3 regions of the Streptomyces sp. 840.1 genome follow, and region 3 is predicted to be linked to each of the others. Evidence: riboswitches for the same ligand, from Rfam matches in the RefSeq annotation. Region 3 holds a riboswitch; each other region holds the start of a gene.
The links. A riboswitch is a leader RNA that binds a small molecule or an ion and turns the genes downstream of it on or off. The one in region 3 is predicted to bind cobalamin.
Positions count from the first base shown of each region.

Region 1: it holds a riboswitch for cobalamin, as region 3 does, so the genes downstream of both, EDD93_RS24200 ((2Fe-2S) ferredoxin domain-containing protein) here and EDD93_RS22305 (cobalamin biosynthesis protein) in region 3, are expected to answer to the same signal.
Region 2: it holds a riboswitch for cobalamin, as region 3 does, so the genes downstream of both, EDD93_RS34540 (CbtB-domain containing protein) here and EDD93_RS22305 (cobalamin biosynthesis protein) in region 3, are expected to answer to the same signal.

Region 1 covers NZ_RJUU01000001.1:5,277,726-5,285,298, reverse strand. Annotated here, with positions in the region: gene EDD93_RS24215 (iron ABC transporter permease) at 1-853, shown strand, start outside; gene EDD93_RS24210 (ABC transporter ATP-binding protein) at 850-1,650, shown strand; gene EDD93_RS24205 ((2Fe-2S)-binding protein) at 1,831-2,526, opposite strand; gene EDD93_RS24200 ((2Fe-2S) ferredoxin domain-containing protein) at 2,523-2,915, opposite strand; cobalamin riboswitch at 2,977-3,099, opposite strand; gene EDD93_RS24195 (deoxynucleoside kinase) at 3,209-3,874, opposite strand; gene EDD93_RS24190 (pPIWI_RE module domain-containing protein) at 4,389-7,157, opposite strand; gene EDD93_RS24185 (hypothetical protein) at 7,190-7,573, opposite strand, start outside.
Region 2 covers NZ_RJUU01000003.1:464,353-471,925, forward strand. Annotated here, with positions in the region: partial or broken gene EDD93_RS40575 (plasmid stabilization protein) at 170-256, opposite strand; gene EDD93_RS34515 (DUF2945 domain-containing protein) at 302-526, opposite strand; gene EDD93_RS34520 (pirin family protein) at 953-1,918, opposite strand; gene EDD93_RS34525 (tetratricopeptide repeat protein) at 2,061-2,417, shown strand; gene EDD93_RS34530 (GNAT family N-acetyltransferase) at 2,530-3,036, shown strand; gene EDD93_RS34535 (CbtA family protein) at 3,124-3,897, opposite strand; gene EDD93_RS34540 (CbtB-domain containing protein) at 3,927-4,142, opposite strand; adenosylcobalamin (AdoCbl) riboswitch at 4,145-4,294, opposite strand; gene EDD93_RS34545 (histidine phosphatase family protein) at 4,406-4,990, shown strand; gene EDD93_RS34550 (family 16 glycosylhydrolase) at 5,186-6,088, shown strand; gene EDD93_RS34555 (RidA family protein) at 6,249-6,668, opposite strand; gene EDD93_RS34560 (sorbosone dehydrogenase family protein) at 6,800-7,573, opposite strand, start outside.
Region 3 covers NZ_RJUU01000001.1:4,879,513-4,887,085, reverse strand. Annotated here, with positions in the region: gene EDD93_RS22325 (alpha/beta hydrolase) at 1-490, opposite strand, end outside; gene EDD93_RS22320 (class II aldolase/adducin family protein) at 569-1,300, opposite strand; gene EDD93_RS22315 (inorganic phosphate transporter) at 1,537-2,823, shown strand; gene EDD93_RS22310 (hypothetical protein) at 2,836-3,069, shown strand; cobalamin riboswitch at 3,255-3,388, shown strand; gene EDD93_RS22305 (cobalamin biosynthesis protein) at 3,533-4,546, shown strand; gene EDD93_RS22300 (cobyric acid synthase) at 4,543-6,192, shown strand; gene EDD93_RS22295 (putative cobaltochelatase) at 6,189-7,573, shown strand, end outside.

The DNA of each region.
Region 1 (7,573 bases), 400 kb from region 3:
CGTGCGCGGGCCCCGCGTCCTGCTCGGCGCGGTCACCGGCGCGGGTCTCGCCGTCGTCGGCACGGCGTTGCAGGCTCTGGTGCGCAATCCGCTCGCCGAGCCGTACCTCCTCGGAGTGTCCTCCGGCGCCTCGCTCGGCGCGGTCTCGGTGATCGTGTTCGGGGTGAGCTTCTTCGGGACGGTGTCCCTGTCGGCGGCCGCGTTCGCCGGGGCACTGGGCGCACTCGTGCTCGTCTACGCCGCCGCCCGTACCGGCGGCCGCATCACCTCGCTGCGGCTCATCCTGGCCGGGGTCGCGGTGGCGTCAGTGCTCAGCGCGCTGTTGAACCTGATGCTCCTGACGACGGACAACGGCAACGAGGCACGCACCGTCCTCGCCTGGACGCTGGGCGGCCTGGGCGGCGTGTCCTGGGGTTCGCTGTGGCTGCCGGGCCTGGCGCTGCTGCTCGGCATCGCCGTCCTCATGGTGCAGTCCCCGAACCTGAACCTGCTGCTCGCCGGCGAGGAGGCCGCCGCCACCATGGGCCTGGACGTCGCCCGGTTCCGGGCCCGGATGTTCGTGCTCGTCTCGCTGGTCACCGGGGTGCTGGTGGCCTCGGCCGGACCGATCGGTTTCGTCGGACTGATGCTGCCGCACACCGTGCGGCTCCTCGTCGGCGGCGACCACCGGCGGGTGCTGCCCGCCGCCGCGCTCGGGGGTGCGTCCTTCCTGGTCCTGGCGGACATCGCGGCACGGACCGTAGCGGCACCGCAGGAGATGCCGGTCGGGGTCCTCACCGCCCTGTGCGGGGGGCCCTTCTTCCTGTGGCTGATGCGACGCGACGCCCGTAAGAACGCGGGAGGCACGGCATGACGGCGGCCGAACTGCGCGTCGAGGGCGTCACGCTCACGGCCGGGGCACGGCGGCTGGTCCACGACGTCACGCTCACGGCCCGCCCCGGGGAGACGATCGGCCTCGTCGGACCGAACGGCAGCGGCAAGTCCAGCCTGCTGCGCGCCGTCTACCGGATACTGCGGCCGGCAGCCGGAACGGTCCGCGTCGACGGCGAAGACGCCTGGTCACTGCCACCGCGCCAACTGGCACGCACCCTGGCCGCAGTGGTGCAGGACGCTCCCTCCGGCCTCGATCTGAGCGTGCGTGAGGTCGTCGCGATGGGCCGCGCCCCGCACAAGCGACTGCTGTCGGGCGACACGACGCAGGACGCCGCGCTGATCGAGGCGGCACTCACCTCGGTCGACGCCGTCCCCCTGGCCGACCGCGCCTTCGACCGGCTCTCCGGCGGCGAGCGCCAACGGGTTCTGATCGCCCGTGCTCTGGCCCAGGAGCCGTCGCTGCTCGTCCTGGACGAACCGACCAACCACCTGGACATCCGGCACCAGTTGGAGATCCTGACCGTACTGCGCAGACTGCCCGCGACGGTCCTCGTCGCCCTGCACGACCTCAACCTGGCCGCGTACTACTGCGATCGCCTGTTCGTTCTGTGCGACGGCGGTGTCGTCGCTTCCGGAGCGCCGCACGAGGTACTCACTCCGCGCCTGCTCGCGGAGGTCTACGAGGTGACCGCCGAGGTCGCGGTGCATCCTCGCACGGGCCGTCCCCAGGTGACGTTCCTGCCGGCGGACGCACCTGTGCCCGACGCGAACCGGTGACCGGGCGCCCTCGGTCAGCTGGACGCCGGTACCGGGGTACGAGCCGGCCTGCGGCGGCGGATCCGGGACGCCGGACTCACCGCGACGCGGGCTGCCTGCGTCGCGGTGAGCAGATCCCGGACGCGTTCGGAAACGGGCGGGCCGGGCCCCGACGGCCTGCTCCGCTCCGCTCCGCTCCGGTCACCGGGCCAGGCAGCAGTCACCGCACTTCGAGCCGTTCAGGGCCCGGTAGTACAGACAGCAGCTCCGCCGCCGGAACGTCAGCTCGGGGCCGGTGACCTCACCCGTGCCCAGCAGCCGCCCCGTCTGGAGGAGTTCCCTCGTCAGCCCGGTCAGCGGTGCCCGCAGGCCGGGCCGGGACCTCAGCAGCTGCGCCGCCGAACCGACCAGCGCGGAAGCCGAGTTGCCCGCGAGCAGGCGGGGAGCCACCTTCACCGGAAGACCCCGCTCGACACCCTCCAGGACGCCGTCCGCCTGAGCGCGGACGGCATCGGCGAGCGACGACGTCGACTGCGGAGCACGGCTGCCCCGGGGCTCGGCCAGCCGCAGCGTCGGACTGTCACCGGCCCACTCCACGGTGGCCGTCTCCGGCACGATCCCGTGCAACAGCGCGCAGGCGAGAACCGGTGACCACAGGCGTGCCGCGAGCCCGAGATGGGCGATGGAGACTCCGACGCGGGCCTCGGCGGTGTCGTAGCGTTCATTGACAGTCCTGGCCCGCGCGGCGAACCCTTCCCCGGTGAGCCCTCCTTCACCGGACCCGGGCCCCTGGGCCGTGTCCAGGTCGAAGAATCCGCCCATCCGCGCCACGTCGCGCAGCGCCCCGACGACCTCGTGGGCCGGTACCGCGTCCGCCGCGCCCCAACCGTTGGTCATGAGATCGCCGTCCCGACGCGGCGCGGCGGGTCGATCAGATAGAGGTCGAGGATCCCGGGACGGTCCGCGACACCCGGCCCGCCGGCCCGCACCCAGTCCGCTATGTCCTCGGTGGCATCGGGGTCGTTGACCAGGCCGAGCCAGACCGGCCGGGCCCCTGCCGCCCGTCCGACGGCCGAGGGCTGTACGACGATGACGTTGGCCTGCTCGCAGAGGTCCAGGCACTCGGATGTCCGCACCGGGGCGATCTCCCGCAACCGCGCGGTCTGCGCGGCGTGATCGCCCCGCACCTTGGCCGTGCCGCAGCAGCAGTCGCGGCACACCACCACCCGGCAGGGGACCGCCCGGTCCGGCGTCGGCGCGTTCTTGTCGGCGGGCCGCTCAGGCATGCCGCATCCTCCCTCTAGCCGGGGAGTTCCGCCCCGGGGTCATTCGAGGAGGCGACAGCGTGAGTCTCCTGGCTCTCGGGTCCGTGCTCGTCCCGGCCTTCCCGCCCTCGCGGGGCAGTGGCGCGTCGGGATCCGCTCGCCGATCACAGTGGCGGTACCGCACCGGATTCCCACCGGTTTCCTCGGGCCGCCGTCGCCCATGTCCGCCGCCCATCATGTCACCCGCCCCACGGCGACGGGAGCCCGGCCGGACGGCGTACCGGGACACCGTCGTGTCCGGCCACCGGGCGGCATCAGGCGCGCCGTGACCTCGCCAGTGCCAGGGCGTCTGTGACTTCCCGGACCACGCGCTCCGCGTCCTCGGGACTGTTGACCACGTCGGTGTCGTTCATGTCGACCACGAGGACGTCACTGGCGCGGTAGTGCTCGCGCACCCAGTCGTCGTACCCCGACCACAGCGTCCGGTAGTACCCGACGAGACTCCGGTCCTGTTCGAAGTCGCGTCCCCGCAGCCCGATGCGGTGCAGAACCGTCTCGAAGTCCGCCCGCAGGTACACCATGAGATCGGGTGCCTTGCGGTAGGGCAGGCCGTCGATCTCGCGCATCATCTCCGCGAGCAGCCCCTCGTACACCCGCATCTCCAGGGAACTGATCCTGCCGAGGTCGTGGTTGACCTTGGCGAAGTACCAGTCCTCGTAGATGGAGCGGTCGAGAACGTTGTCGTCCTGCTTGTACGCGTCCTTGATCGCGGCGAAACGCGTCTGCAGGAAGTAGAGCTGGAGGAGGAAGGGGTACCGCCTCGCCTCTATCTCTTCGGGGCCGGCCGTGTAGAAGAGCGGCAGGATCGGATTGTCCTCCACGCTCTCGTAGAAGACCTTGCTCCCAAGTTCCTTGGCGATCAGTTCGGCGACACTCGTCTTGCCGATCCCGATCATGCCGCCGACGCAGATCACTGCCATACCTCAATCTTTCCGGGAGCTGCCCATGCCGGAGGGAGTGCACAGGGTGCGGAGCGTGATGCCGGCCCCGTCGATGCTCGCTGCCCGACAGGGGACGGCGGGAAGAGGCCCCTGGCACGCCATCGGAACGAGCCTCGCGAGCACCGCTTCAGTGTCTGGATATCGCCCGCAACGCGGACACCGTACCTGGCGCGCACAAGCGAAACGGCAGGTGAGTCCTCCTTCTTCACCGGCTCCAGAATCGCCACGCACTCCACATGGTGCGTCATCGGAAGCACGTCACCCGGGTGAACTCAGAGAAAACCCCAGGTCAGGTCCGTCTCGTCTCCGTCTTGGGGCCACCATGCGCTGGGAGCGTCAAACGAGCGTCACGGCGGACGCCCAGTGATCCCAGCAAGGAGTGCACCAGATGCCGTCCCCGTGGTCAGGTTCAGGCTTCGATGCTCACACGAGGGAAGCATTGATCCTTATCAGCGTCGATCGTTTGGGACACCCCATGCAGGCGGCACCTCGCTCAGGAAGCGGATGACGTACTCCCCGCTGACTTCGTTCCAGCCACCGGAAGTACGTACTCACCGGCGAGACGCGCCCAGTGCAGCGGGAGAGGCCGGGCGAGCGGTGGATAATCGTCGTGGTAGCGCAGCTGGTGCGTGAGCGTCGCCCACTCCGCCGGCCAGTCGGGCGGGTCACCCGCACGCCCCGAATCCGTCAGCGCCTTCTCCGACAGACAGCCGAGCACGGTGATCTCCAGTTGCCCGGGGTTCCACGCGGTCTTCCCGGGCGCTGTCCGGCCCTGTGCCGTGGGCACCAGCTTCATGAGCCCCTTCGGCAGTTTCACCACCGTGTGCGGCTTCGAGGCCGTACTCGCGAAGACACGGCCCTCCGTATCCGCCGTCCCCCACACACCCTCGGCGAAGCCGACCCCGTCCTCGGTATCGTGGGCGTACCACTCCGCCACCTCACCCCGGGCGTTAGCGTCCCGTACGAGCAGCACCCGCAGGTCGTGGCCGTAGAGCGTGTGCCGCTGGGCGGGTTCGGCCCCGAAGCCGAGCGTGTCGCGGTCCAGTGCACCGTTGCGCAGGCCAGGCCAGCACTGGCGCAGATTACCGGCGTCCGCCAGCAGCAGCGTCGGGCGGTCGCGGAGCTGGAAGAGCAGTGCCCGGATCTGCCGCTCGGTCTCCCGCTGCCTGTCCTGCTCCACGCCCGGGCGGGCAGCGGGCCGGGATCCTCCCGGGGCTGCCGAGTCCTCGACGAGCTTCCCCGTGCCGGTCTCCTTCCCGCCACTCGCCGCCGGTTCCCGTGCCTGGGAGAGCAGCAGCAACAGCTTCGGATACGGCACCCATTCGGCTCGTTCTGCGTCCCACCCCTCGATGACGCCCGGTCCGTCCCCGAGGCGCACCCGCACCGCCACCAGCCGGTGGACGGGGCATCGCGTGGGCCCCTTCCTGGTGTGGCGTACGAGCCAGAGCGCCGCGTACTGAAGGTCGCCCGGAATGCCGGCTCCCACCCGGTGGGCGGGCGGGCTGATCGCGCCCAGCTGCCGGAAGGCGTCCAGCCAGGTCCACCGGGCCCGGTGTTCCAGAGCGCTGTCGGTGTCGTCGGGCGAGTTCACGAACTGGGTCAGCCGTCCCTGCCGTGCCCAGGCGATGCGCAGCGCGTGCTTGGGGTCGGAGTCCGGGACGGCAGCGAAGCGCTCCTTGCCGGCGATCTCCGTGATCACGACTCCGGCCCCGCCGAGAAGCGGGCGCCCCCGGTCCGCCACGAGCCCGCAGCGCACTTCAATGGCCTCGGCCAACCGGACGGCCCTGAGGCGCCCGCGGGCTCGGGTGGTCGGCAGTGCGTCGGCCAAGAGTCCCGCGGGCCGGGCCCGGACGCGGATATCGACCCCCTCGCACTGCCACTGCCAGGTCTCCCCGTCGGCCGACGGCACTTGTTGCCCGGCGGGAAGACCAATGAGCTTGGGCAGCTCGGCGAGCAGCGCCGCACGGGTTTCCGGGGACTGCCAGAAGACGTCGATCTCCAGGGGGCGGCCGTTCAGTGCGCGTGTCAGCGCCGCCCGCCGCTGCAGAGCTAGCTGGGCGTCGCGGACGCCCGGGACGCGTCCGGCGCCGGAACGGGGCAGCAGGGAGGGTGTGTTGCTCCGGGAGACGCGCGTGAGGTCGGGGACCCGGGTCAGCAGGGGACGCAGCCCTTCCTCGACCCAGGCGTCCAGATCCGCCCGCTCCTGTGGCATCAGCCCGGGTCCGACCTCGTGCGGGCCGATCGACGGGTGGTAGACGATGCCGGCGGCCACGTCCCCGGAACCGTTGATCCAGCGTTCAGGGTCGGAGAAGAGCGCTTCGGGCCGGGGATAGTTGCGCACGATGTCCAGCTCGGGCACAAGCGGTGCGGGACTGTGCCGGCGCCATGCCAGTTCCTTCGACCGCCGGTCGTAGCCCAGTGTGTTCACCATCAGCCGGTGGCCCCGGTCCGGCCCTTCCGGCCACGGCAGTGGAGCGTCGAGCAGGACGGTCGTACCGCCGAGCTGGTGGGGGCGTGCGTCCAGTCGGGTGGCCCACCGGCGTACCTGGGTGGACACATGGACGCGGAACCGCGGAGCGAACGGCACGGTGTGGACGGTGATGGCGAGGCAGGCCGAGTAGTACCAGGTCTGCCGTCGGCGCTCGTATCGCTGAGGCGGCCAGGAGACAAGCCGCGCGCCGTCACCCGAGCTCTCAACGCGGAAGTGGAGTGTGGTGCCGCCCGTGCGGAACGTCCGGGCGGCCAGCCGGAAGGCGATCCACTCGGGCAGCAGGCTGTAGAGTCGCGCGGCGGGTTCGGCGGTTCCGCCCGCCGAGAGCACGCTCTCGGCGAGGTCGACCGATTCTGTCTCCCAGTGGGGCAGACGTACCGTCTCGGTCGGGTCACCAGAGCGGAGCCTCTCCTCGAAATCGGCGCCCTCCGAGTCGTCGTCCTCCCGGTGCATGCCCGCCGCCCAAGCTCCTACCACCGGGGCCAGCACGTCCGGCGGGACGGCTTCCCGCGCGTAGAGCCACGGCAGACGGCCATCCGTCCCGGCGTTGCGGCCGGTCGCGATGACGCCTGGCGCCATCGCCTGGAGCAGGGAGTTGAACCTGCGCACGGGGAGCCGGTGGGGGTGGACGGAGTTCTTGCCCGCCTCGGCATGCATCCCGGTGAGCTCGGCGTGCAGGTCCTCGCCGAGCCGCAGCACTTTCATCTCCTCCCGCCAGGGTCCGTGGAGCGGGTCAGGTTCATAGGCCGTGACGCGAATGTGGTGGTACACGGAATTACCTCCTGGGACAGGGGGTTCGGCGCTTACGGGTGGGCGGGTACGGTGGCGAGCAGGCGGGTGAGCATGCTGCGCAGTGGCGCGTACAGGGCGCGGACGATGAACTGCTCCTCCGCGGTCTTCGTGCCGCCGTCGAAGTACGGGTCCAGGACGGCGAGGACGCTGTGCAGCAGACTGGATTCGGGGGTGTCGGGCCGCGCCGGTACGGCGCCGCGGTTGGGGGCGAAGGCGGCGTCGACGAAGACCACCCGGGCCGGTACGCCACCGCGTACCAGTCGCCCGATCACCTGCCACAACAGGACCAGCATGTCCCAGGTGACCTGTTTCCGTACATCATCGTCGAGACGGCTCCACGCCATCGAACGGGCGAGTACCTGGTACCAGTACGAACGGGCGAGGCGGTGGAACTC
Region 2 (7,573 bases), on a different contig from region 3:
GCGCCCCGTGGGCCGGCATTCGCTCGGAGCGGGCGCCGGCTGGCCGTCGGTCGGGGGCGAGCCGGCCTGGGGCCATAACTCACGTCATGTGTTCCCTCGGTCACGGGAACGAGACCGGGTTCGACTGATATATCCCCTGAGCGGCCCCGCCCCAGGCGTAACCAGCCCTTCAACGGCCGACGGCCTTGAGCAGCTCCTCCTTGTTCATCGTGGAGCGGCCCCCGATGTTCTTCTTCTCGGCCTCTTCGTACCGCTGGCCCTTCGGGCGGCCCCGGACCCCGCCGGCCCGCGCTGCCGCCGCTTACGACCCGTCGTTCTTCCGGCGCAGCGACTCGGGCTTGTGCACGGCCGTCCTGCCCGTCTTGTCGCTCTCGACCTCGTACTGGGGATCGTCCTTCGACGCAGCCACGGTTCGGCCGGCGGCCTTGGTGCGCCGGTCAACCTTCCTCGTGACAGAGCCCTCGACCGTCTTCCCGTGGCTCTTCCATTCGACGTCGTCCCCTGCGGAGAGCTTCTTCTTGGTCATGGAAGGCGTCCCTCTCTCAAGGATCGTGGTTCCGCGGCCCGCCAGGCGATTCACTGACGTCGGGGCGGTAGACCAGGGCAGCATGAGTGGGCGAGATGGCTGACACCGAATACCTGGAGTACGCGCGGTGAGTGGCAGCAGCGAGTAGCCCTGTTCCATGACCGGGTCAGGCACCTCTCACCGGACATCGTGACACCGCGGGAGACGGGGCGCACCCCCACTGCACAACGGGCCCGTCAGCTGCCGGACGACGAGTTCCACAGGGCCGAGCAACAGGAGCGGGAGCCGGAGAGCGCTGGTCGGGCAGGGCAGGCACCGCCCTAGGAATCGACCTACCGGAGGCGCAACTGCGCCCCTCCGCCGTACTGGCGGGGGGCCGCAGCCGGCGCACACGACTAAGACCGTCGGAGAACACATCCCTCCAGGTCAGCGCACCCGTCCCCGCGGTTTCAGCGCCACCGGCGGCAGTGCGGGAGCAGACAGCCGGTCGCCGTCGTAGCCGTGCACCTCACCGAAGCGGGAGCCCTCCGCCCACGCCTGCCGGGCCTCCTCGATCTCCTCGTGGGAACGCCCCACGAAGTTCCACCACATGACGATCTCCTCCTCGAAGGGCTCACCGCCCACGAGCATCAGACCGGCGTCGGACTCCGCGCGCAGCGGGAGTTCGGTGCGGCCGCAGCCGAGGTAGAGCATCGAACCCGGCAGGACGGGTACGCCGTCGACCTCCGCCTCGCCGGACATCGACAGCACCGCGTACTCGAAGTCGGGGTCGAGCGGGAGGCGGGCCTCGGCGCCCCGGCGCAGCGCCAGGTCGGCGCCGACGATCGGGGTGTACGCGGTGCCGGGCGAGAGCGCACCGTCGAGTTCGCCGAGGATCACCGTGGCGGTGAGGCCGGGGGCCGTGACCGTCGGCAGGTCCGTGTGGTGCTGGAAGTGCGGCTCGGCGTCGCGGTGGGCGTCGGGGAGCGCGACCCAGAGCTGTGCGCCGTGCAGCAGAGCGGCGTGCGGCCTGGGGCTCTCCTCGGAGTGGCTGATCGCCCGGCCCGAGGTCATCAGGCCGAGTTCGTACGGGCGGATCGTCGCCAGGCTGCCGAGGCTGTCGCGGTGCAGGACCTCGCCCTCGTGCAGCCAGCTGACGGTCTGCAGGCCCATGTGGGGGTGGGGCGGCACCTGCATCCCGGGCTCGTCGGTGATGTCGTCGGGGCCGTAGTGGTCCACGAAGGCCCAGGCACCGACCATGCGGCGGCCGAGGTTGGGCAGCAGTCTGCGCACCTCGGTGGACTCCCCGAGCTTCACCCGACGCGGGGTGAGGAGTTCGCGTACGGGTTCGGCGACGACGAAGCCGCGCCCTCCGCAGACGGAGGGAACTGCCTGGCGATCGAGATTGCTCATGGCGCTCAACCTATTCCCGTACGGGCCCGGTCCGACGGCACCCACGCCGAATATTTAGTGGAATGTTAAACCACCTTGGAGTGTTGTGACCATCGACGCAGCCGGGACGGGCCCGGCGGCGAGCCTCGACCGAGGAGGACGAATGAGCGACACCTACTACGAGTTCGGTACCGCAGCCGAGCGGTGGGAGCGCGCGCAGTTCTTCTTCGAATCGAAGGAGTACCTGGTGGCGGCCCGGATCCTGGGCGGGCTGGTCGAGGAGGTGCCGGAGCAGGTCGCGCCGCGCCTGCTGCTGGCGAGGGCCTACTACCACTCGGCGCGGCTCGGCCGGGCCGAGACGGAACTGCGGGCGGTACTGGAGCTCGACCCCGTGGAGCACTACGCCCGGCTGATGCTCGGCCGCACGCTGGAGCGCCAGGGGCGGCAGACCGAGGCGGCGACACACCTGCGGGTGGCGGCCGCGCTGGCCGGGGACTTCACCCCGGCGGGCGGCGCGTGACCGCAGGTCGACCGGGGGTGCCTGCGGCGGGTGGGACATGCGGTACGGGCGGGCGTTCACCGGGAGATATCCGGGTGCGGCCCGCCCGCACCGCGTGATAGTCCACTGCGTCATGACCGTTATCGATACCCCGCGCCTCCTGCTCCGCGCGATGAGCGCATCCGACGTCGAGCACGTGGTGGAGGGCCGGCCACCGGAAGGCGTCCGGTGGGCGGCCGGATACCCCTCCCAGGGCGAGCGGGCGGCGGCCACGCGCGTCCTGCGCGCCATTGCCGAGACCGGGGATCCGGCTCCGTTCGGCTCGTACGAGATACGGCTCGGCAAGGACGGGCCGGTGATCGGCGGGCTCGGGTTCCACGGGGTTCCCGACGAGGCCGGGCACGTCACGATCGGCTACGGGCTCGTGCCCTCGGTCCAGGGCATGGGGTACGCCTCCGAGGCGCTCCGCGCGCTGCTGCGGTTCGCCCGCGGCCTGGGCGTCGTCTGCGTGCACGGGGACACCGACCTCGACAACGTCGCGTCCCAGCGCGTCATGACGGCCGCAGGCATGCGCCTGGTGCGTGAGGACTCCCTGCTGAAGCACTACCGCGTGGACTGGGACGGTCCCGCCGGGCGGTGACGCGAGCCGGCCCGTGACGCGGCGGAACCCGCGAGGACTCACCTCGCGGGTTCCGGCGCTGCACGGGCCCGACGGCGCGTGGGCGGGTCAGCCCGCCGCGGCCGCGGCGCGTTCCGCTGTTGTGCCGCCTGCACGGGCAGGCTGCGCCCTCGGCACCAGCAGCCGTTCGGTGAGGTAGCCGAAGAGCAGCCCGAAAGTGGTCCACAGCGTGACCTGGACCGCGAGCGTGGCCAGCCTGAACTGCCACAGCAGGGTGGCCGGGAAGCCCTTTCCGACCTCGTTGAACGAGGGCAGGAAGACGTACGCGAGACCGATGAGCAGGACGTATCCGGCCCCTGCGGCGATCGTCGCGTTCCAGGCGCCCAGGCGGGGTGCCAGCCGCCTGCCGAGGATGACGGCGGCGACGGCCAGCAGCACGCTGAGGGCGACCATCAGGAAGAACAGTGCCGTGCGTCTGCCGATGGTGTCGGGGTTGCCGACGGCCGGCGGATTCGCCGGGTACTTCAGGAACGGCACGACGTACACGGCCAGCAGGGCCGCGCCCGCGATCAGCGCCGCGGTGGCGCGCGGACCGAAGCGGCCCATCCGGCCGAGCGCGTAACAGAAGACGAGTGCGGCGATGCCGCCGATGGCCACGCCGAAGACGACTACGCCGGTGGCGAGGCCCGCGGTGGACTGCATGGTGCGGCTGACGAGTTCCTCGCCGCCACCGTGGTCGTGGCTGTGCGCCTCCTCCAGGGCGATGGCGGCGTCCACCCGGGACTCGCCGAGGAAGTAGGCGACGGCCAGCGCGAGCGCGCCCGCGACGAGGCCGGCCAGCATGCCGCGGACCAGCAGAGCTCTGACAGATATGGAGTTCATGAGGGATTCCCCTGGATCAGCCCGGTGGGTCAGTGGCAGGGGAAACCGAGCAGGTGACGGCCGTCGTGGACCCACTCGTGCACGCCCGCGCCCGAGATGACGGAGGTGGCGCCCTGCTCGGCGCCGACGAAGTAGAGCAGGATCAGCATGAGGATGCCGAAGAAGACCGCCCAAGGGGCGATGGCCTTCAGTGAGATGGGAGTGATGGCGGGTGCGCCGGTGGCGGGGGCAGCAGTCTGTGCCATGGCAGAACCTCCTGTGGGAACACGCGTCCCGATCGTGGTGCCTGAGACGAAGGTGCTGGGTCTGACTTCCCCGCACAGGTACGGGTTCACAGTGGCGCGACCGTGCCGGATTCTCACCGGACTTCCGTCACACCCTCGTCGTGTGGTCGCGACCATACCGCCTGGGCGTGGGCGCCGCCATGGTGCGGTCCGGGCGTCCGGGAAGCCCTGATGCCATGGTGTGGTCGGGCAAGTGGCCACCGTTCAGGGAGTTGAGGGCAGCAATGACGGTACGGGTGATGTTGATCTCACCGGCGATGAACGCGGCGCTGCGCGAGGCCCGGTTCGCCGGTGACGCGCCGCTCGACGACTCCGGACTCCGGCAGGCGCGGGCCGCCGCACCCGCCGTGCCATCGGCGGCCAGGCGCATGCGCGGCCCGTCCATGCGCTGCACCGCGACCGCGGACGCACTGGGGCTCCGGTCCGAACCCGAACCCGCCCTGCGGGACTGGGAGATGGGCCGCTGGTCCGGCGCCCGGCTGGCCGAGGTGAGCACGGCCGAGCCGGACGGGGTGGCCGCCTGGCTGAGCGACCCGGCCGCCGCGCCGCACGGGGGTGAGTCCCTGCTGGAACTGTGCACGCGGGTGGGCTCGTGGCTCGACTCCCCGCACGGAAGCGACGACGGGCGGGTGCTGGCGGTGGCCGAGCCCGCCGTGATCCGCGCCGCGACGGTCCACGCACTGGACCTCCCGCCGCAGGCCTTCTGGCGGCTGGACGTCGCCCCGTTGACCGTCACGGAGCTCAGCGGCAGGTCGGGGCGGTGGAACCTGCGCTGCGGCCGGCCGCTCCCGGCGGAACCGGAGAGCTGACGAACGCGCCGACGGGGCGGCGGCCCGGTGCGTGCAAGAACTGTGGTCTGCCAAGAGCCTTGACACGCTCTTGGTTCACTTCTTAAATCACGAAGTGAACTAAGGCCTCAACTCCCCCACGTGGCCGCCATGCCCCCACTTGTCATATGCATGGTGAGTCACATTTCCTCCGTCCCGTACGGAAAGGAAATTCACATGAGCTCCCCCCACCTGACCAGGCGCCTCCTGGTCTCCGCACTCTCGGTACTCGCCCTCGTCTCCGCCACCTCCGGCCTCGCCTCCGGCGCCCCCATGCCGTCTCCGGCCTCGAAGGGATCCGTCACCACGCAGGCGTCCACCGCCGCCGCGACGTTCACCGACGACTTCGACGGAGCCGCAGGTTCCGCCGTTGACGGCGGTAAGTGGCAGATCGAGACCGGTGACAACGTCAACAACCACGAGCGGCAGTACTACACGGCCGGGAACAGCAACGCGGCGCTGGACGGCCAGGGCCATCTGGTCATCACCGCGCGCAAGGAGAACCCGAACAACTACCAGTGCTGGTACGGCACCTGTGAGTACACCTCGGCGCGGCTCAACACCTCGGGCAAGTTCACCCAGACCTACGGCCACGTCGAGGCCCGGATGAAGATCCCGCGCGGCCAGGGCATGTGGCCCGCCTTCTGGATGCTCGGCGACGACATCGGACAGGTCGGCTGGCCCAACTCCGGCGAGATCGACATCATGGAGAACGTCGGCTTCGAACCCAACACCGTCCACGGCACCCTGCACGGCCCCGGCTACTCCGGCTCCGCTGGCATCGGCGCCGGCTACAGCCTCCCCGGCGGCCAGGCCTTCGCCGACGACTTCCACACCTTCGCCATCGACTGGGCCCCCGACTCCGTCACGTGGTCCGTCGACGGCAACGTCTACCAGCACCGCACCCCCGCCGACACCGGCGGCAACACCTGGGCCTTCAACAAGCCCTTCTTCCTCATCCTCAACCTCGCCGTCGGCGGCTACTGGCCCGGCGACCCCGACGGCAACACCACCTTCCCCCAGCAACTCGTCGTCGACCACGTCCGCGTCACCACCAGCGACAGCCAGCCCCCGGCCTGAGCGAAACGGTCCCGCCGGGCGGCCGCCCGGCGGGACCGCGTGCGCCGTCTGCGGCACGGCGTGGGCCCTGCCGGCTGCCCTCGGCGCCACCGGGGCCCCACGCCCGGATCACCGGATGCCGGCGCTCGCCCCCTCGAAGGCAAGGATCCGCTGTGCGGCTTCAGCCGCGAGGGGAAGCGGATCGCCGGCCAGCACTCGGCGCCACGGCCAATGCATCGATCTCGACCCGGAAGTCCGGGTGGACCAGGCCGGCCACCCTCACCAAGGAGCAGGCAGGCGGGTTCTTGGCGTCCTGGTACTCGTCCCGCACTGTGCGGAACGCGCCCAGGTCGTCCAGGTCGGTCAGGTAGACCGTCAGTTTGACCACGTGTTCCAGACCTGAGCCTGCTGCCTCCAGCGCGGTGATCAGGTTCGCGTAGACCTGCCGGACCTGGGCCTCGGCATCGTCCTTACCGACCGGATTGCCGTCGCCGTCCAGGGGGACCTGCCCCGAGACGGCGACCATCGCTCCGGTGAAGGCGACCGCGTGGCTGTAGCCGTTGACGGGCGGTGAACCGTTGGGACGTATGAAGTGCTCCATGGCCGCCGATCATGCCACGACCGGAAATCAGCCCCTGCCGGCCGCACCGCGACCGGCGGGGCCGGGACCGCGGTTCGCGGTCCCGGCCCCGCGGGCCTCCCGGCTGTCAGTGTGCGCGGTACCTCATCGGCTCACGCCGGGTCGATGCGCGAGATGCTGCCGCCGATGGCGAGAACATACAGTTCGCCGTCGCCGCCCTCCACGAACGAAATGACCTCGCCGCCCTGGACTCCGAGGTCACCCTCGCCGGTGACCTCGCCGTTCTCGATCTGCAGGGTGCGGATCGTGCCGTCGCAGTAGTCGCTGAACACGTACGTGCCCTTGAGGCCGGCGATGGCATCGCCTCGGTAGACATAGCCGCCGGTGACCGAGCAGCCGAGGCCGCTGCGGTCGTACTCGTGCACCGGCGGCACGTGGTTCGCGGGCTCGGTACCGCCGCGGAAGGGGTGGTTGCCCTCCATCGAGGACCAGCCGTAGTTCTCGCCGCCCTTGCTGGCCGCGGGAGCCCAGTCGATCTCCTCCCAGTCGCTCTGGCCGACGTCGCCGATCAGCAGGTCGCCCGTGCCCGCGTCGAACGAGAACCGCCACGGGTTGCGCAGTCCGTATGCCCAGATCTCGCCCCGCGCCGTCGGGTCGTCCACGAACGGGTTGTCCGCCGGGATGGCGTACGGGTCGCCGCCGCCCGGATCGATCCGCAGAAGCTTGCCGAGCAGCGTGCCGAGGTTCTGGCCGTTGCCGTCCGGGTCGCCGCCCGATCCACCGTCACCGAGGCCGATGTAGAGATAGCCGTCGGGACCGAACATGATGTCGCCGCCGTTGTGGTTCGAGTACGGCTGGGTCTGTGTCAGAACGGTGCGCCGGGTGTCCGGCCGGATCGCGCCGCCCTCCATGGCGAACTCGTCCAC
Region 3 (7,573 bases):
TGCCGTGCGCGGCGATGACCCAGGTGTCGCGGGCGCCGGGCACGAACCAGGCGGGCAGGGCGCCGAGTTCACCGGTGATCTCGACCTCGCGGTGTTCGAGGCCGAGGGCCGCGGTGGGGTCGCCGCTGTAGACCTCGGGTGTGAGGCGGACCTTGGCCCCGGGGCGCAGGGTGCCGTGGCTGACGCGCTCCAGGCGGCGCACGACGGTGTCGGCGGCCTGGTGGGCCCGGTCGATGACCGGGCCGACGACGGCGTGGACGTCGTCACCGACCAGCCCGTAGGTGCCGGGGCGCAGCGCGGCGAAGGAACGGGTCAGGGTGACCTGTCCCGCCGCCGTCGCGTGCACGGTGAGTCTGCGGTCGGCGGGGAACGGACGGCCGGGCGGCGCCCCGAGGGCGGCGTCGCCGGCGTACCGGCCGGCCGCGACCGCTGCCGCACCGGCGCCGATGAGGGAGGTGACGACTGCTGCCGTCGCTGTAACCGGGCGCACGCCCTCAGTCTCCTGGGCGCCCGCGCACTCGGCCAGCGGGCGGGGGCCGTCCGGTGGCGGCCGCCCGCCCCGGCGGCCTCAGCCCGGCTGCCCGTAGCCCTTCAGCGCCTCCCGGACGTCGCTCAGCTGGTCCGGGGTGAGCAGGGCCGGGGAGCGGCCGGGGACGGCGCTCGCGGCGAGCCAGAGGCGGCACAGCCATTCGAGCTGGGCGGTGCGGTCGTACGCCTCGTCGAGGGTGGCTCCGTAGGTGACGGTCCCGTGGTTGCCGAGCAGGCAGCCGGTGCGGTCCCGCAGGGCGGCCAGCATGTTCGCGGCGAGTTCGTCGGTGCCGTACCGGGCGTATGGGGCGACCCGGACGGGACCCCCCAGCAGCGCGGCCGCGTAGTGGATCGGCGGGACCTCGGCGACGAGCGTGGAGACGGCCGTGGCGTGCACCGCGTGGGTGTGCACGACGGCGGCCGCCGTGGTGTTCCGGTAGAGAGCGAGATGGAGCGGGAGTTCGCTGGTCGGGGCCAGCTCGCCGAGGATCTGGTTGCCCTCCAGATCGACGCCGACCGCGTCCTGGGGGCGGAGCCGGTCGTACGGCACGCCGCTCGGGGTGACCAGGACGGTGCCGCCCACCCGCACCGACACGTTGCCCGAGGTGCCGACGACCAGTCCGTCGGCCGCCGTCCGGCGGGCGGTGGCGACGACCGCGCCCCAGGCCCGCCCGATGTCCCCGGACGGCCGGGCGTCCCCGGCCCGTCCGGTGCCTGCGGTGTGTTCTGCGCCCACGGCCTGTTCGACCGGACCCTGCCGCCCATCGCTCATACGAAGATCCTTTCCACTGATGAGCGGTCCATGTTTCTGCCCCGTTTCCGGAGGCCTGCCGGACCCGGATTCCGGGCCCACACCGGCCGGCGCCCGCCCCGCCCTGTCGGAGCACGGCCAAACGGGGCATCGTCACTCCGATTGGAGTCACCGCGACGCCCCGTTCAGTTCATCTTCCGTTCACTCAGGTTGCCTACGTTCCACGTGCCACTGACGTCGAACGATTGCCTGGGTAAATGGAACACATCACGCTGCTGCTCGCGATTGTGATCGTGACAGCTCTAGTGTTCGATTTCACGAACGGTTTCCACGACACCGCCAACGCGATGGCGACCACCATCTCGACCGGCGCACTCAAACCCAAGACAGCGGTGGCGATGTCCGCCGTTCTCAACCTGGTCGGCGCGTTCCTGTCGGTGGAGGTCGCCAAGACGATCTCCGGCGGGATCATCAACGAGAACGGCCTCAGAACCGAGGTCATCTTCGCGGCGCTCGTCGGCGCCATCCTGTGGAATCTGCTGACCTGGCTGGTCGGACTGCCGTCCAGCTCCTCGCACGCCCTCTTCGGCGGTCTGATCGGCGCCGCGGTGATGTCCGCGGGCTGGTCCTCGGTCGACGGCGGCACCGTCGTCACCAAGGTGCTGCTCCCCGCGGTCGCCGCCCCGTTCGTCGCCGGTCTGGCCGCACTGCTGGCCACCAGGCTGACGTACCGGATCGGCGGGAAGATCCGTAACGACGCCCAGGAGAAGGCGACCGCCAAGGGCTACCGGGCCGGGCAGATCGCCTCCGCCGGGCTGGTCTCGCTCGCCCACGGCACCAATGACGCGCAGAAGACCATGGGCATCATCACGCTGGCCCTGGTCACCGGCGGAGTGCTCTCCCCCGGTGCGAACCCGCCGGTCTGGGTCATCGTCAGCGCCGGTCTGGCCATCGCGCTCGGCACCTACCTGGGCGGCTGGCGCATCATCCGCACCATGGGCAGCGGCCTCACCGAGCTCAAGCCGCCGCAGGGCTTCGCCGCCCAGACCAGTGCGGCCACGGTCATCCTGGCCTCCTCGCACCTCGGCTTCTCCCTCTCCACCACCCAGTCCTGCTCGGGGGCGGTGATGGGCGCCGGCCTCGGCCGGCGGGGCGGTGTGGTCCGCTGGTCCACCGCCACCCGGATGTTCGTCGCCTGGGGTCTGACACTGCCCGCCGCCGGCCTGGTCGGCGCGGGGGCGGAGTTCCTCACCAAGCAGGGCACCTGGGGCGTCGTGCTCGTCGCCGTGCTGCTGGTCGCGGGCTCCGGAGCGATCTGGGTCCTGTCCCGCCGCAAGCCGGTCGGCCAGGACGACGTCGCGCCCGGCGGCCAGGACGGCGTCTCGGCCGGCGGGCACGCCGAACCCGCCGGGATCGTCACCACCGCCATCGCGGCCGTCAGCCCGCCGCCCACCGCGGCCCAGGCCCAGCAGGACCTCAAGACCACCATCCCGGCCCCGGCCGGACCCGTAGCCGCCGACCCGGCACGACCTGCCACGGTGTAAGGAAGATCCTCCATGAACATCGACTGGGCAGCCCTCGGCACCGTCTTCGGCGTCTCTCTCGTCGCCACCGTCGCCCTGGTGGGCCTCTTCACCCTGGGCATCGTCGGCCTCTCCCGGCAGCCCGGACCGGCCGCGCCGGGCGGGCAGGCCGGCGGGTCCCTGATGCTGGCCCGCGCGGGCGCGTACGCCTGCTTCGGGCTGTGCGCGGCGGCGGTGGCCTACGGCATCTACCTGATCGTCGCCTGAACCGCAGTCCATGACCCACCGCACCTGAACCACCGCACCTGAACCATCCGCCGCATCGGGCCGGCCGCACCTCGCGTGCGGCCGGCCCGATGTGGGTCTCAGCACACTGCACCGCCGCAGGTCAACGGTAGGTTGACTGGCGTTCGCGGAGCGTGGTGGACTGCCGGAGCCATTACGGCGACAGCAGAGGAAGCCGGTGCGAATCCGGCGCGGTCCCGCCACTGTCACCGGGGAGCAGTCCCCCACCACCGGAAGTCACGGTCCACGCCGAGTGGACTGGAAGACCGGGGGAACTGCGGATCCGGGAGCCAGGAGACTCTGGTCGCCGATCACGTCGAACCAGGGCGCGGACCCTGAGTGAGGACATATCGCCATGCCCGGCCGCCGTGCGTCCGTATCCGTGTCTCCCCCGCCGCCAACTGCCCCCACCAAGGGCGTCCGAGGCGCGACGGCCGGCTGATCCGTGCGTGCCGATCGCATCTTCGCGTACGGCGCCACGGCCGGTCTGATCGGTGACCTGCTGCTCGGTGACCCCCGCCGGGGGCATCCGGTCGCCGCCTTCGGGCGGGCCGCGGCAGGCGTCGAACGCCGTCTGTGGCGCGACCACCGCGGGTGGGGCGCGCTGCACACCCTGGTCTGCGCCGGAGGCGCCGCCGGCGGCGCGGCACTGGCCGCCCGTGCGCTGCGCCGCCGTCCCGCCGCGTCCGTGGCCCTGACCGCCGCCGCCACCTGGGCCGTCGTCGGCGGTACGTCGCTGGGGCGCGAGGCCCGGTCCATCGGCGGCGCGCTGGCCGCCGGCGACCTCGAACTGGCCCGCGAGCGGCTGCCCCACCTGTGCGGCCGCGATCCGCAGTCCCTGGACGGACCGCAGATCGCCCGCGCCGTGGTGGAGTCCGTCGCCGAGAACACCTCCGACGCCGTGGTCGGCGCCCTGGTGTGGGGCGCGCTGGGCGGGGTCCCCGGGCTCGTCGGCTTCCGGGCCGCCAACACCCTGGACGCGATGGTCGGGCACAGGTCGCCCCGCCACCTGCGTTACGGCTGGGCCTCGGCCCGCCTCGACGACCTCGTGGGCTGGCCCGGCGCCCGGCTGACCGCGCTGCTCGCGGTCGCCGCCGGGGGGCGGCCCCGGGGTGCGCTGCGGGCCTGGCGGGCGGATGCCCACCGGCATCCGAGCCCCAACGCGGGCCCCGTGGAGGCCTCGTTCGCGGGCGCGCTGGGCGTACGGCTCGGCGGCACCCTCGCCTACGGCGGCCGGGTCGAGCACCGCCCCGTACTCAACGGCGCTGCCGGCCGGGCGGTGGGGACGAAGGACATCGAACGCGCCGTACGGCTCTCGCGCCGGATCGGCGTGCTGGCCCTCGGTGTGAGCGTGGCGGCCCGGCTGGGCGCGGGCGCCGCGGCACGGCGGATCACCTCGACGCGCGGTCCGGGCACGCCTGCCCCGAGTGCGCGCACCTCAGGACGGAGACCGACATGAGCGGCGGACTGCTGGTCGCCGGGACCACATCGGACGCGGGCAAGAGCGTCGTCACGGCGGGCATCTGCCGCTGGCTGGTGCGCCAGGGGGTGAAGGTCGCGCCGTTCAAGGCGCAGAACATGTCCCTCAACTCCTTCGTCACCCGCGAGGGCGCCGAGATCGGCCGGGCCCAGGCCATGCAGGCCCAGGCCGCCCGGGTGGAGCCGACCGCGCTGATGAACCCGGTACTGCTCAAGCCGGGCAGCGACCGCTCCAGCCAGGTCGTCCTGATGGGGCGCGCGGTCGGTGAGATGAGCGCCCGCGGCTACCACGGCGGCAGGCAGGAGCAGTTGCTGTCCACCGTCGTGGACTGCCTGGAGCAGCTCCGGTCCACATATGACGCGGTGATCTGCGAGGGGGCGGGCAGTCCGGCCGAGATCAACCTGCGGCGCACCGACATCGTGAACATGGGCATCGCACGGGCGGCCCGCTTCCCGGTGGTGGTCGTCGGGGACATCGACCGGGGCGGGGTCTTCGCCTCGTTCTTCGGTACGACGGCGCTGCTGGCCGCCGAGGACCAGGAACTGATCGCCGGTTACCTGGTCAACAAGTTCCGGGGTGACGTGTCACTGCTGGAGCCTGGCCTGGACATGCTGCTCGGTCTCACCGGGCGGCCGACGTACGGGGTACTGCCGTTCGCCCACGGCCTCGGCATCGACGAGGAGGACGGGCTGCGGGTCTCGCTGCGCGGCACCGTGCGCGAGTCCGTCGTCGCGCCTCCGCACGGCGAGGACGTCCTGCGCGTCGCCGTGTGCGCGGTGCCCCTGATGTCGAACTTCACCGACGTCGACGCGCTGGCCGCCGAACCCGGCGTCGTCGTGCGGTTCGTGGACCGGCCCGAGGAGCTGTCCGACGCCGATCTCGTCATCGTGCCCGGCACCCGGGGCACGGTGAAGGCGCTGGCCTGGCTGCGCGAGCGCGGCCTTGCCGACGCGCTGCTGCGGCGCGCCGCCGAGGGCCGCCCGGTCCTCGGCATCTGCGGCGGCTACCAGATCCTCGGCGAGCACATCGAGGACGAGGTGGAGTCGCGCGCCGGGCAGGTCGACGCGCTCGGCCTGCTCCCCGTACGCGTGCGGTTCGAACGCGAGAAGACCCTCGCCCGGCCGGTCGGCGAGGCGCTCGGCGCCCCCGTCGAGGGGTACGAGATCCACCACGGCGTCGCGGACGTGCGGGGCGGCGAGCCGTTCCTCACCGACGCGCGGGGCCGACGCCTGGACGGCTGCCGGTCCGGCGCGGTGTGGGGCACGCACTGGCACGGCTCGCTGGAGAGCGACGCGTTCCGCCGCCGCTTCCTGACCGAGGTCGCGCGGGCCGCGGGGCGCCGCTTCGTCCCCGCCCCCGGCACCTGCTTCGCCGCACTGCGCGAGGAGCAGCTCGACCGCCTCGGTGACCTCATCGAGGAACACGCCGACACCGACGCGCTGTGGCGGCTCATCGAGTCGGGCGCACCCGCCGGACTCCCCTTCGTCCCGCCGGGAGCGCCCCCGGCCCCCGGGAGCCCGGACGTGACGGGGCCCCGCACACCGGTCCCCGCCCCGCAGCCGCCACCGGGGCCCGGACGCCCGTCGCAACCGCTGGAATCCGCCGCCACCAAGGAGGCCCTGTGAGTACGCCGTACCCCTTCACCGCCATCGTCGGGCAGGACGATCTCCGGCTCGGCCTGCTGCTCAACGCCGTCTCGCCGGCCGTCGGCGGGGTGCTGGTGCGGGGCGAGAAGGGCACCGCCAAGTCCACCGCCGTGCGCGCGCTGGCCGCGCTGATGCCGGAGGTGGCCGTCGTCCCGGGGTGCCGTTTCTCCTGCGACCCGGCATCGCCCGACCCGGCGTGTCCCGACGGCCCGCACGAGCCGGCGCCCGGCGTGTCGCGGGCGGCGCGGACGGTCGAGCTGCCCGTCGGCGCGTCCGAGGACCGGCTCGTCGGCGCCCTGGACATCGAACGGGCGCTGGCCGAGGGCGTGAAGGCCTTCGAGCCGGGGCTCCTCGCGGACGCCCACCGCGGCATCCTGTACGTGGACGAGGTCAACCTCCTCCACGACCACCTGGTCGACCTGCTGCTGGACGCGGCCGCCATGGGCGCCTCGTACGTGGAGCGCGAAGGCGTCTCCGTACGGCATGCCGCGCGCTTCCTGCTCGTCGGGACGATGAACCCGGAGGAGGGCGAGCTCAGGCCGCAGCTCCTGGACCGGTTCGGGCTGACCGTCGAGGTCGCCGCCTCGCGTGAGACCGACCTGCGGGTCGAGGTGGTGCGCCGGCGGCTCGCCTACGACGACGACCCGGCCGCCTTCGCCGCCCGGTGGGCCGAGGAGGAGGGGACGCTGCGGGACCGGATCACGGCCGCGCGGGCACTGCTGCCGCAAGTGCGGCTCGGTGACGGGGCGTTGCGGCAGATCGCGGCCACCTGCGCGGCCTTCGAGGTCGACGGGATGCGGGCCGACATCGTCATGGCCAGGACCGCCACGGCACTGGCCGCCTGGGCGGGGCGCACCGACGTCCAGGCCGAGGACGTACGGCAGGCCGCGCTGCTCGCGCTCCCCCACAGGCGCCGGCGCAATCCGTTCGACGCGCCGGGGCTCGACGAGGACAAGCTCGACGACACGCTGGAGCAGAACCGCGGCGAGGACGAGGATCCGGACCCGGACGGCCCCGGTGGCGGCGCCCCGCCCCCGCAGGGCGACGGACCCGACGCACCGCCGCAGCCCGAGGGCGGCGCCGACGACACGCCCGAGGGGGCGGGGCCCGAGCAGTCCGTGCCCGAACAGGGCAAGGAGCGGGAGCCGGGACAGGGGCAGCCCGCCGGGGGCGGCGAGCAGCAGCCCGTGCGGGCCGGCGAGCCGTTCCGGACGAAGATGCTGAGCGTGCCCGGCCTGGGCGAGGGCGCGGCGGGGCGGCGCTCCCGGGCGCGTACCGAACACGGGCGTACCACCGGCGCACGGCGTCCGCAGGGCGCGCTCACCAAGCTGCACCTGGCCGCCACCGTGCAGGCCGCCGC